One region of the Amycolatopsis sp. NPDC049253 genome, then DNA from elsewhere that is predicted to be linked to it. Evidence: riboswitches for the same ligand, from Rfam matches in the RefSeq annotation. Region 1 holds a riboswitch; each other region holds the start of a gene.
The links. A riboswitch is a leader RNA that binds a small molecule or an ion and turns the genes downstream of it on or off. The one in region 1 is predicted to bind S-adenosylmethionine.

Region 1 (3,266 bases):
GCAACCGCCCGGATCATCTCGCGCGGGAAGGACCTGCTCACGAACCGCGCAGCGGGATCACGACGTGCTCAGCAACCCCCCATCCCGCACGACAAATACCTGCTCACGAGCCGCCCGGCGGGATCGCGGCAGGCCCAGCAACCACCCAGGCCATCCCGCGCGACAAGAAGCTGCTCACGAGCCGCCCGCCGGGATCGCGGCGGGATCGCGGCGGGCCCGGCGACCGCCCGGGTGACCGCGCGCTGCAGCGACCGTCGGGCGCGTCGCAGCTTTCCGAGCGTCGGCCTCGGCCGCGCCGGGCAGCGGGCCGAACTACGCCCGGCCGAGCAGCGTCAGCGTTCGCCCTTGGCGGCGACGACCTCGACGACCGCGCGTTCCAGGGCGTAGTCCGCATCGGCCGCCACGCCCTTGACCTCGGCGTTCAGGCGGGCAACCACGCGCATCGCCGTGGCGAGGCCGTCCTGGCCCCAGCCGCGGGACTGGCCCTGCGCCTTGCGGATCTTCCACGGCGGCATGCCCAGCTCGCCCGCCATCTGGTTCGGGTTGCCGCGGCCGGCGGCGGACACGCGGGCGATCGTGCGCACCGCGTCGGCGAGGGCGTCGGCGACCAGCACGTGCGGCACGCCCAGCTGCATGGCCCAGCGCAGCGACTCCAGGGCCGCCGCGCGGTCGCCGCCCACGGCCTTCTCCGCCACGGCGAAGCCGGTCACGTCGGCGCGGCCGGTGTGGTAGCGGCGCACGGCCTGCTCGTCGACCACACCGCCGGTGTCCGCGACGAGCTGCGTCGCCGCGGAGGAGAGCTCGCGCAGGTCGGAGCCGACGGTGTCCATCAGCGCCATCACGCCCGCCGCGTCGATCTTGCCCCCGACCCGGCGCACCTCGTTGCGCACGAACGACTCGCGCTCGGCGGGCTTCGTCAGCTTCGGGCACTCGGTGATTTCCGCGCCCGCCTTTTTCAGCGCCGCGGGCAGCGCCTTGGCCGCCTTGCTGCGCCCGCCGCCGTTGTGCACGACCACGAGCACGATCCCGTCGGCGGGCGCCTTGAGGTACGCCATCACCGCGTCCGCCAGCTCCTGCGAGATGTCCTGCGCGGAGTCGAGCACGATGACCCGCCCCTCGCTGAACAGCGAGGGGCTCACCAGCTCGGCGAGCACGGGCGGTGTGAGTTCGGACACCCGGTTGCGCGTCATCTCGGCCGTCGAATCCACGGCCCGCGCGGCGTCCAGCGACGCGCGGACAGCCCGCTCGATGAGCAGTTCTTCCTCACCGAGGACGAGGTGGAGCGGCGCGGGTGCGGTGGTCACCCCGCCATCCTCTCACCCGCCCGGTCCCGTGCCCGCTCCGGTGATGTGCGCCGCCACCGTGGCACGAGGTGATCGCCATGTCGTACGGTGTACCCGAGGCAGCGCCCGGCACCACCGGAAACACGACGGCGCGCCGACAACTGAACACCGCTCATCCAGAGGGGCAGAGGGAACGGCCCGACGAAGCCCCGGCAACCGGCGTACAGCCTGTCTTCCCGAATTTGCGGGATAGCTGACGACCACGGTGCCAATTCCGGCCCGCTTTTGCGGGGCAGATGAGGAAAGGAACCTCGCGATGACCGTTACCCTCGGCACGACCTCCACCAAGAAGACCCTGGACCTCGGTCCGGCCGTCGAACTGGTGTCGAAGGAAGAGGGCCACCGGCAGCCGCTCGCCCCGGAGTTCGTGTCCGCGGAGGACTTCTCACCGCTCGAGGTCGCCTACGACTTCGGCCGCGTGCGCCGCGAAGACATCGAGGCCGGCCCCAAGAACATCTGGCGCTACAAGAAGCTCCTTCCCGTCCCCTCGACCGTCGAGGAGATCCCGAACACCGAACCCGGCGCCACCCGCCTGGTGAAGGCCGACCGGCTGGCCAAGGCCCTGGGCCTGAAGTCCCTGTGGGTCAAGGACGACACCGGCAACCCCACGCACTCCTTCAAGGACCGTGTGGTCGCCGTCGCGCTGGCCGCGGCCCGCGAGTTCGGCTTCGAAGTCCTCGCGTGTCCGTCGACCGGCAACCTGGCCAACGCGACGGCCGCCGCCGCGGCCCGCGCCGGCTGGCGGTCGGTCGTGCTGATCCCGAAGTCGCTCGAGCGCGCCAAGATCCTCACCACCGCGGTCTACGACGGTGACCTGATCGCCGTCGACGGCAACTACGACGACGTCAACCGCCTCGCCACGGAGCTCGCCGGCGAGCACCCGACGTGGGCGTTCGTCAACGTCAACGTGCGCCCGTACTACTCCGAAGGCTCCAAGACGCTCGGCTACGAGGTCGCCGAGCAGCTCGGCTGGCGCCTGCCGGAGCAGATCGTGGTGCCGATCGCGTCGGGCTCACAGCTGACCAAGGTGGACAAGGGTTTCCGCGAGCTCGGCCAGCTCGGCCTCGTGGAAGCCAGCCCCTACAAGGTGTTCGGCGCGCAGGCCACCGGCTGCTCCCCCGTCTCGGCCGCGTTCCGCGCCGGCCACGACGTGGTCCAGCCCGTGAAACCCGACACCATCGCCCGCTCGCTCGCGATCGGCAACCCCGCCGACGGCCCCTACGTGCTCGACGTCGTCAACCGCACCGGTGGCGCGGTCGAGGACGTGAGCGACGAGGAGGTCGTGGAGGGTATCCGGCTGCTCGCGCGCACCGAGGGCATCTTCACCGAGACCGCCGGCGGCGTCACCGTCGCGACCGCGAAGAAGCTCATCGAAGCCGGCAAGATCGACCCCGACGCCGAGACCGTGCTGCTCATCACCGGCGACGGCCTCAAGACGCTCGACGCCCTCGAAGGCCGCATCGGCCCCAAGGCGACCGTGCCCCCGTCGGCCGAGGCCGTGAGCAAGGCCCTCGGCCTCTGACCGCCGGGCCCGCGGGCCGCTCCCCTAGCGGGGCGGCCCGCGTGGCTCACCCCGGCGCGCCACCGCCGGCCCGCCGGCATCGGGCAGCACGGCCGTGTCACCGTCCACATCGGTCCGCGTCACTAGCACACCCAACGTCCCCAGCACGTCCACTGTGGACTTCGCCGGATGGCCGTAGCTGTTGCCCGCGCCCACGCTGATCATCGCCGCCCGCGCACCCACAGCCTCGAGGAACCGGGGCAACGAGTAGCGCGACCCATGATGGGGAACCTTCAGCACGTCGGCGTGCAGATCCACCCCCTCGGCCAGCAAGTCGGCCTGCGCGGCCAGTTCCACGTCTCCGGTCAGCAGCACCCTCCCCGCTGCCGTGGTCGCCCGCAGCACCACGGAACTGTTGTTGA
Region 2 (3,266 bases), on a different contig from region 1:
CGGCGGTCGAGTTGCACCGCCGCCAGGATCAGCTCGGCGAAACCCAGCACCGCCAACGGAACCCAGAACCCCCACGCTCTCCCCATGCGGGGAGCCTGGCGAGCGGGCTCAGGCGCAGAACGGCGGAAGCTCCCGCGGGTCCCCCACCGGCGCCCAGCGACCGTCGACCTTCGTGTACTCCCAGCGGGCGCCGCGGGCGACGATCTGGCGCAGCGCGAGCACGAGGCGGTCCACGTGCTCCTCGGTGCTGCCCAGGCCGAGGCTCACGCGCACGGCCTGCTGGCCGTCGCGGCCGCAGGCGCCGATGAGGCGCTTGGTGGCGACGTGGGCGCAGAACGCGCCGTCGCGCACACCGACGCCGTACTCGGCCGAGAGGACCGCGGCGAGCCAGCCGGGTTCGAAGCCGTCGACGATGAAGCTCACCGTGCCCACGCGGTCCACCGGCGCGTCGAACAGGCGCAGCTCGGCGCAACCGGGCACACCGGCCAGGCCCTTGCGCAGCCGCTCCAGCAGCGTGGCCTCGTGCTCGCCCACGGCGGCCCAGTTCGCCGCCAGCCGCTCGCACGCGACGCCGAGCGCGTACACGCCGACGGTGTTCGGCGAGCCGGCCTCGTGCCGCTCGGCCCCGGTGTTCCACACCACCGCGTCGGAGGTCACGAGCTTCGTCGCGCCCCCGCCGGCGAGGTACGGCTCGGCGGCGCGCAGCCAGTCGGACCGGCCGATGAGCGCGCCGGCGCCGAAGGGCGCGTAGAGCTTGTGCCCCGAGAGGGCGACGTAGTCGACGTCCAGCTCCCGCAGGGAGATCCGGCGGTGCGGTGCGAGCTGCGCGGCGTCCAGCGCGACGCGGGCGCCGTGTTTCCGGGCCACGGCGGCGATCTCGGCCACGGGCAGCAGCTCGCCGGTCACGTTGGACGCTCCGGTCACCACCACGAGCCGCGGCCCTTCGGGGCAGGCGGCGAGCGCTTCGTCCACAACGGACACCGCGGCCAGGCGCGTGCGCGGCAGCTGCACGCGGCGCACATTCGGGCCCCGCCAAGGCAGCAGGGCCGCGTGGTGCTCGGTGTCGAACACGACCACGGACGTGCGCCGCGGCAGCGATCGCGCCAGCAGGTTGAAGGAATCCGTGGTGTTGCGGGTGAACACGACTGTGTCGGTGGCGCGCGCGTCGACGAACCGGCGCAGGATGTCGCGCGTGCGCTCGTAAAGGCGCGTGGACACCTGCGAAGCGAAGCCCGCGCCGCGGTGCACGCTGGCGTACCAGGGCAGGAACTCGTCGACGGCGGAGCGGACCGCGTCGAGACACGGCGCGCTCGCCGCGTGGTCGAGGTTCGCGTAGCCGACCTCGCCGCCGGTCACCAGCGGCACTCGCAGCGCCGCCCCCGCGACGCCGGGAATCTCCTGCGCCGCAACGGTTTCGGAGTTTTCAGCGGTACGGTCCAGAGCGAGTGTCATGGCTGTGCCTCCTCGGCAGTCCGGGGGACCCCGGCGAGGGGCCCGCGCTTGCCCGCCGCACAACGCGACCGGCCCGGTCTTCACCCGGGGCACCCCACCGCGGTAGGAGGGTTGCCGGCCAGCAAGCCGGGGCTGAACGCTGGCACTCATGACCTGTTGATGAAGGTAACCGAACGACGCCCGGTGGCGCCAGAGGTGTCCCGTGAGCTGAGACGGCGCTCACAGACCGGCGATCACCGCCGCAGCGCGTGGAAGGCCTCCGTCTGCTCGCGGATCGCGCGCTCGGCCGGGAGCCGTTCGATCGAGGAAGCGCCGAAGAAACCGACGATCCCCTCGGTGTGGTCGAGCACGTACTGCGCGTCGGCGGGTTCGGCGATCGGGCCGCCGTGGCACAGCACGAGCACGTCCGGGTTCACCCGCTTGGCCGCGTCGTGCATCGCCTGCACCCGGGTGACGGCCTCGTCGAGCGTGACGGCCGTCCGCGCGCCGATCGTGCCGCTGGTGGTGAGCCCGAGGTGCGGCACGAGCACGTCGGCGCCCGCGCGGGTCATGTCGGCAGCCTGCTCGGGGTCGAACACGTACGGCGCGGTCAGCAGATCGCGTTCGCGGGCCAGCGCGACGAGGTCGACCTCCAGGCCGTAGCCCATGCCGGTCTCCTCGAGGTTCTGGCGGAACACGCCGTCGATCAGCCCGACGGTCGGGAAGTTCTGCACGCCGGCGAACCCCATCCGCTTGAGCTCGTCGAGGAACGGGCCCATCAGCCGGAACGGGTCGGTGCCGTTGACGCCGGCCAGCACCGGCGTGTCGCGCACGACCGGGAGCACCTCGCGCGCCATGTCCACGACGATGCCGTTGGCGTCGCCGTAGGCCAGCAGCCCGGCCAGCGACCCGCGGCCGGCCATGCGGTAGCGGCCGGAGTTGTAGATGATCAGCAGGTCGATGCCGCCGGCCTCGGCGGCCTTGGCGGACAGGCCGGTGCCCGCGCCGCCGCCGATCACCGGACGGCCTTGCGCCACCGCGGCGGTGAGCCGGGCCAGCGCTCGTTCGCGGTCCACGTCAGGACCTCCCTTCGCCGATGAGCCGGTGCAGTTCCCGCGCGGCGGCCGCGCCGAACCCGGTGTCGTTGATGGCTTCTTCGCGCCGTGTCACGGTCGCCGTGCCACCGGACAGCGCTTCGGTGAGGTGGACGAACAGCTCGGCGTCGGCCGCCGGGTCGTGGAACGGACCGTCCGGAACGTCCACAGCGGACACTCCGCCGAGCGGCAGGAACACCGAGACGGGCCCTTGTGCCGCGCGGAGTTTGCGCCCGAGCAGCGTGCCCAGCTCCGCGGATTCCTCCGGGGTCGTCCGCATCAGCGTGACGGTCGGGTTGTGCACCAGCAGGTTCCGGTCCGCGAACCGCTCGGGCACGGTGTCGGCCGGGCCGAAGTTGACCATGTCGAGCGCGCCGACGCTGACCACCTGCGGCAAGCCCGCGCGCCCGGCCGCCTCCAGCCGGTGCGGGCCCGCGGAGAGCACCCCGCCGACGAGCTCGTCAGCCAGCTCCGTCGTGGTCAGGTCGAGGACACCGGCGAGCAGGCCGTCGGTCACGAGCTTCTCCATCGCCCGGCCACCGGAGCCGGTCGCGTGGAACACGAGCACCTCGTAGCCGAGCCGTTCCAGCTCGGCGCGGGCCTCGTCGGCGGCGGGGGTGGTGACGCCGAACATCGTCACCGCGACCAGGGGCCGATCGGTGGTTTCGCGGCCGGTGTCGTGGTGGCGGGCCATGGCGGCGATCGCTGCCGCCGCGTTGCCCAGCACGGTCTTCGACACCG
Region 3 (3,266 bases), on a different contig from region 1:
GCCGACGAGCGTCGCCGCCGCGTCGGCGCTCCCGCCCGCCATGCCGCCGGCGACGGGAATGCCTTTGCGCAGCACGATCCGCACCTTCGGGTCGTCGCCCTCGGCGCGACCGGCGTAGGTGGACAGCTCCTGGGCCGCGCGCCAGGCGAGGTTGGTGGCGTCGGTGGGCACCGACCCCTCCCCCTCGCCGAAGACCTCGAGCCCCGGGTCGTCGGTGGCCGCGACGGTCACCTCGTCCGTGAGCGACAACGCCTGGAAGACGGTGACCAAGTCGTGGTAACCGTCGTCGCGCAGGTCACCGATGGCCAGGTGCAGGTTGACCTTGGCCGGGACCCGGACGGTGACTGGTGGTGGAACTACGGCGAGCACCCGTCAAGCCTACGTGGCCGGGCGCCTGGGCTCCCCACCAGGAGAAAACAGCCGTTCTCAGGACACCTGTCCCGACCTCTTGGACACGCCTTCGCTCCTCTCGGACCCCGCGTCCTACCGCAAGCAACCCCGATGCGGCGTTGGTTGCGGTCAACCAACGCCGCATCGGGGTGCGGTGGGCCTGGGGGTGAGACGAGCGGTCAGGCGGCGACGCTCTGCGCGGCCCGCACGGCCGGCGTCACGTGGGCGCCGCGGTCGGCGATCCACGCCAGCGCCGCGTCGGCCCGCTCGCCGCGGACGCCGATGCGGAAACGCGCGATCGGGGTGTCGCCGATGCGCGTGAGACCGCCGCCGATGGTGGCGACCTCCACGTCGAAGCGGCCGGCCGCCTCGGGCAGCAGGGCTCCGACCGACGCGAAGCCGATCAGCACGACGTCGGCGGACCGGTCGTACTTCGCGGCCTGCGCGCGGGCGGTCTCGATGGCCGGCAGCACCGCCTGCGCGGTCCAGCTGCCCGGCGAGGCGATGAGGTCGAGCACGTGACCGCGTTCGACGACCGCGCCGTCTTCGAGCACCGCGACGTCGTCGCAGACGCGGCGGACGACACCGGCGTCGGGGGTCGTCAGCAGCACGGTGGTGCCGAGCTCGGCGCGCGCCCGGTCGAGCACGGCGAGCACGGCGCCGGCCTCCTCGGGGGCGATGCCGGCGGTGGGGTCGTCGGCCAGCAGCACAGCCGGGCCGGCGGCGAGCGCCCTGGCCACGGCGACGCGGCGCAGCTGGCCGGGCGTGAGGTCGGCCGGCTTCTGCGCGGCCCGCGCGGTGAGGCCCACGAGGTCGAGCAGGTTGCCGACGCGGCTCTTGCGCTGCGGGCCGTCGACGCCGAGCTGCTCCAGCGGCGTGGCGATGTTGCCGGCGACGGTGCGCTCGGCGAGCAGCTCCGGCTTGGTGCCGACGACACCCAGCTGGCGGCGGACCTCACGCAGCCGGCGGCCGTCGAGCGCACCGGTGTTGAGGCCGTCGAGCCGCACGACACCGCGGTCCGGGCGCTCCTGCAAGGCGATGCAGCGGGCGAGCGTGGACTTGCCGGAGCCGGCGGGGCCCACCACGCCGAAGAGAGAGCCGGCCTGCACGTCGACGCTCACATCACGCAGCGCGGCGACCGGATTTCCGTTGAGGGGAAAGGACTTGGACACGTTTTCGACAGTGATCACGAAGAGCTCCAGGCATGAGGCGCAGCACCGTTTCCGGGCGCGCCGGGCGTCACCGAATCACCGTCCTTTTCGGACGGTGCGCAGAATTGCGGTAGAAAGGATCAGGCGATGACTGTGGAGCGTCGACACGCACATACCGTGCGGCGACCTTCATCGACGACGCGCCGCCGGGTCAACAGGAGCGGGCGGGCTACCCTCTGCATCGGAAACAGCCTCCATCGGTCCTGGCTGTAGCACCTGCCCCATGGGGAGTGGTTGCTGCGACTTCGGCGAGCCAGGTCTCTCAGTCGCTCGGGATGGACATTCTGAGTAAAGCCGATCCCATTGGGTGAACGCAAGCGCGTTGGTGCAGATCACACGAGTGGTGGTGCCCGGATACCGGGACACCCGCAGCCACATCGTGGACCCGAAAGCTCCGGCACCGAATGTCTTCCGCGCGGCTTTTCCGGCAGCCTATTCCACTGTGGACGCTGCTGATCCCTGGTGGAGCGGCGATTCCGGCGCGGGAATCTCCCGGCGGCGCACGCGTGGGTAAATGACGGTTCGGCAAGGTAGTTCGACACGGCGAGACACCCCGTCTTCCCAGCCGGACACCCACTCCGGTCCGCGAGCCGATTCCGGACGTCCGTCACATCGCAGATGATACGCGTGTATCGGATACAGTCGTACCACAACAGCGGAGGAGGACCGTGGCGCACCGGGTCGACCACGAGCAACGCCGGCGCGAGATCGCCACGGCGGTGTGGCGCATCGCGGCCGAACGCGGACTCGACTCCGTGAGCATGCGCGAGGTGGCCGCCGAGGCAGGCGTGTCGCTGCGGCTGGTGCAGTACTACTTCGAGACGAAGCACAACCTGCTCGTGCTCTCCCTGCGTTATCTGCACGAACGCGGCGAGCAGCGCACGCAGGCCCGCATCGCGGCGCAGGTCGACCAGAGCGTGCGCGGCGTGGTCCGGACGCTGCTCACCGAGCTGCTGCCGCTCGACGCCGAGCGCGAGCTGTCACTTCGCGTCCACCGCGCGTACTTCAGCCGCACCCACAGCGACCCGGCGCTGGCGAAGGTTTTCCTCCACGCCGAGACACCGATCGAGGACCTGCTCACCAGCCTGTTGCGCCGCGCGGCTCTCCCACCTGGCGTCCAGCCGCGGCAGGAAGCCAACCTGCTGGTCGCGGGCTTCACCGGCCTGGGTCTCGACGTCCTGCACGGCCGGTTCACCTCGCCCGAAGTCCTCGCGACGCTGGACTACCACCTGGCGCGGCTCTTTCAGGCTTGAGCCGCGAGCCGCACGAAGTCGTGCACGTCGAGCTGCTCGCCGCGCGTCTTCGGGTCGATGCCGGCCGCCACGAGGAGCTCACCCGCGCGATCCGCGGAACCGGCCCAGCCGGCGAGGGCCGCGCGCAGCGTCTTGCGGCGCTGGGAGAACGCGGCGTCCACGACCTCGAACAGCCGCTGCCGCTCGACACCCTCCACGGGAGTGCCGCGTTCGAAGGACACGAGCGACGAGTCGACGTTCGGCACCGGCCAGAACACCGACCGCGGCACGGCACCGACCTTGCGCGCCGGGCCGTACCAGGCGAGCTTCACGCTGGGCACCCCGTAGATGCGGCTGCCCGGACCGGCGGCCATCCGGTCGGCGACCTCGGTCTGGACCATCACCATCCCGCGCCGCAGCGACGGCAGCTCGG

Region 2: linked by a shared signal. The riboswitch ahead of AB0K15_RS20420 (aminotransferase class V-fold PLP-dependent enzyme) and the one ahead of thrC (threonine synthase) in region 1 are both predicted to bind S-adenosylmethionine.
Region 3: linked by a shared signal. The riboswitch ahead of AB0K15_RS13650 (ATP-binding cassette domain-containing protein) and the one ahead of thrC (threonine synthase) in region 1 are both predicted to bind S-adenosylmethionine.

What each region holds. Positions count from the first base shown of each region.
Region 1 covers NZ_JBFAQX010000011.1:25,090-28,355, forward strand. The annotation lists gene holA (DNA polymerase III subunit delta) at 333-1,304, opposite strand; SAM riboswitch class I at 1,453-1,586, shown strand; gene thrC (threonine synthase) at 1,600-2,865, shown strand; partial or broken gene AB0K15_RS24705 (ComEC/Rec2 family competence protein) at 2,890-3,266, opposite strand, start outside.
Region 2 covers NZ_JBFAQX010000008.1:157,735-161,000, reverse strand. The annotation lists gene AB0K15_RS20420 (aminotransferase class V-fold PLP-dependent enzyme) at 109-1,452, opposite strand; SAM riboswitch class IV at 1,492-1,606, opposite strand; gene AB0K15_RS20415 (phosphoenolpyruvate hydrolase family protein) at 1,686-2,507, opposite strand; gene AB0K15_RS20410 (Tm-1-like ATP-binding domain-containing protein) at 2,509-3,266, opposite strand, start outside.
Region 3 covers NZ_JBFAQX010000005.1:92,786-96,051, forward strand. The annotation lists gene AB0K15_RS13645 (4-(cytidine 5'-diphospho)-2-C-methyl-D-erythritol kinase) at 1-369, opposite strand, end outside; gene AB0K15_RS13650 (ATP-binding cassette domain-containing protein) at 570-1,580, opposite strand; SAM riboswitch class I at 1,777-1,883, opposite strand; gene AB0K15_RS13655 (TetR/AcrR family transcriptional regulator) at 2,270-2,854, shown strand; gene rsmA (16S rRNA (adenine(1518)-N(6)/adenine(1519)-N(6))-dimethyltransferase RsmA) at 2,845-3,266, opposite strand, start outside.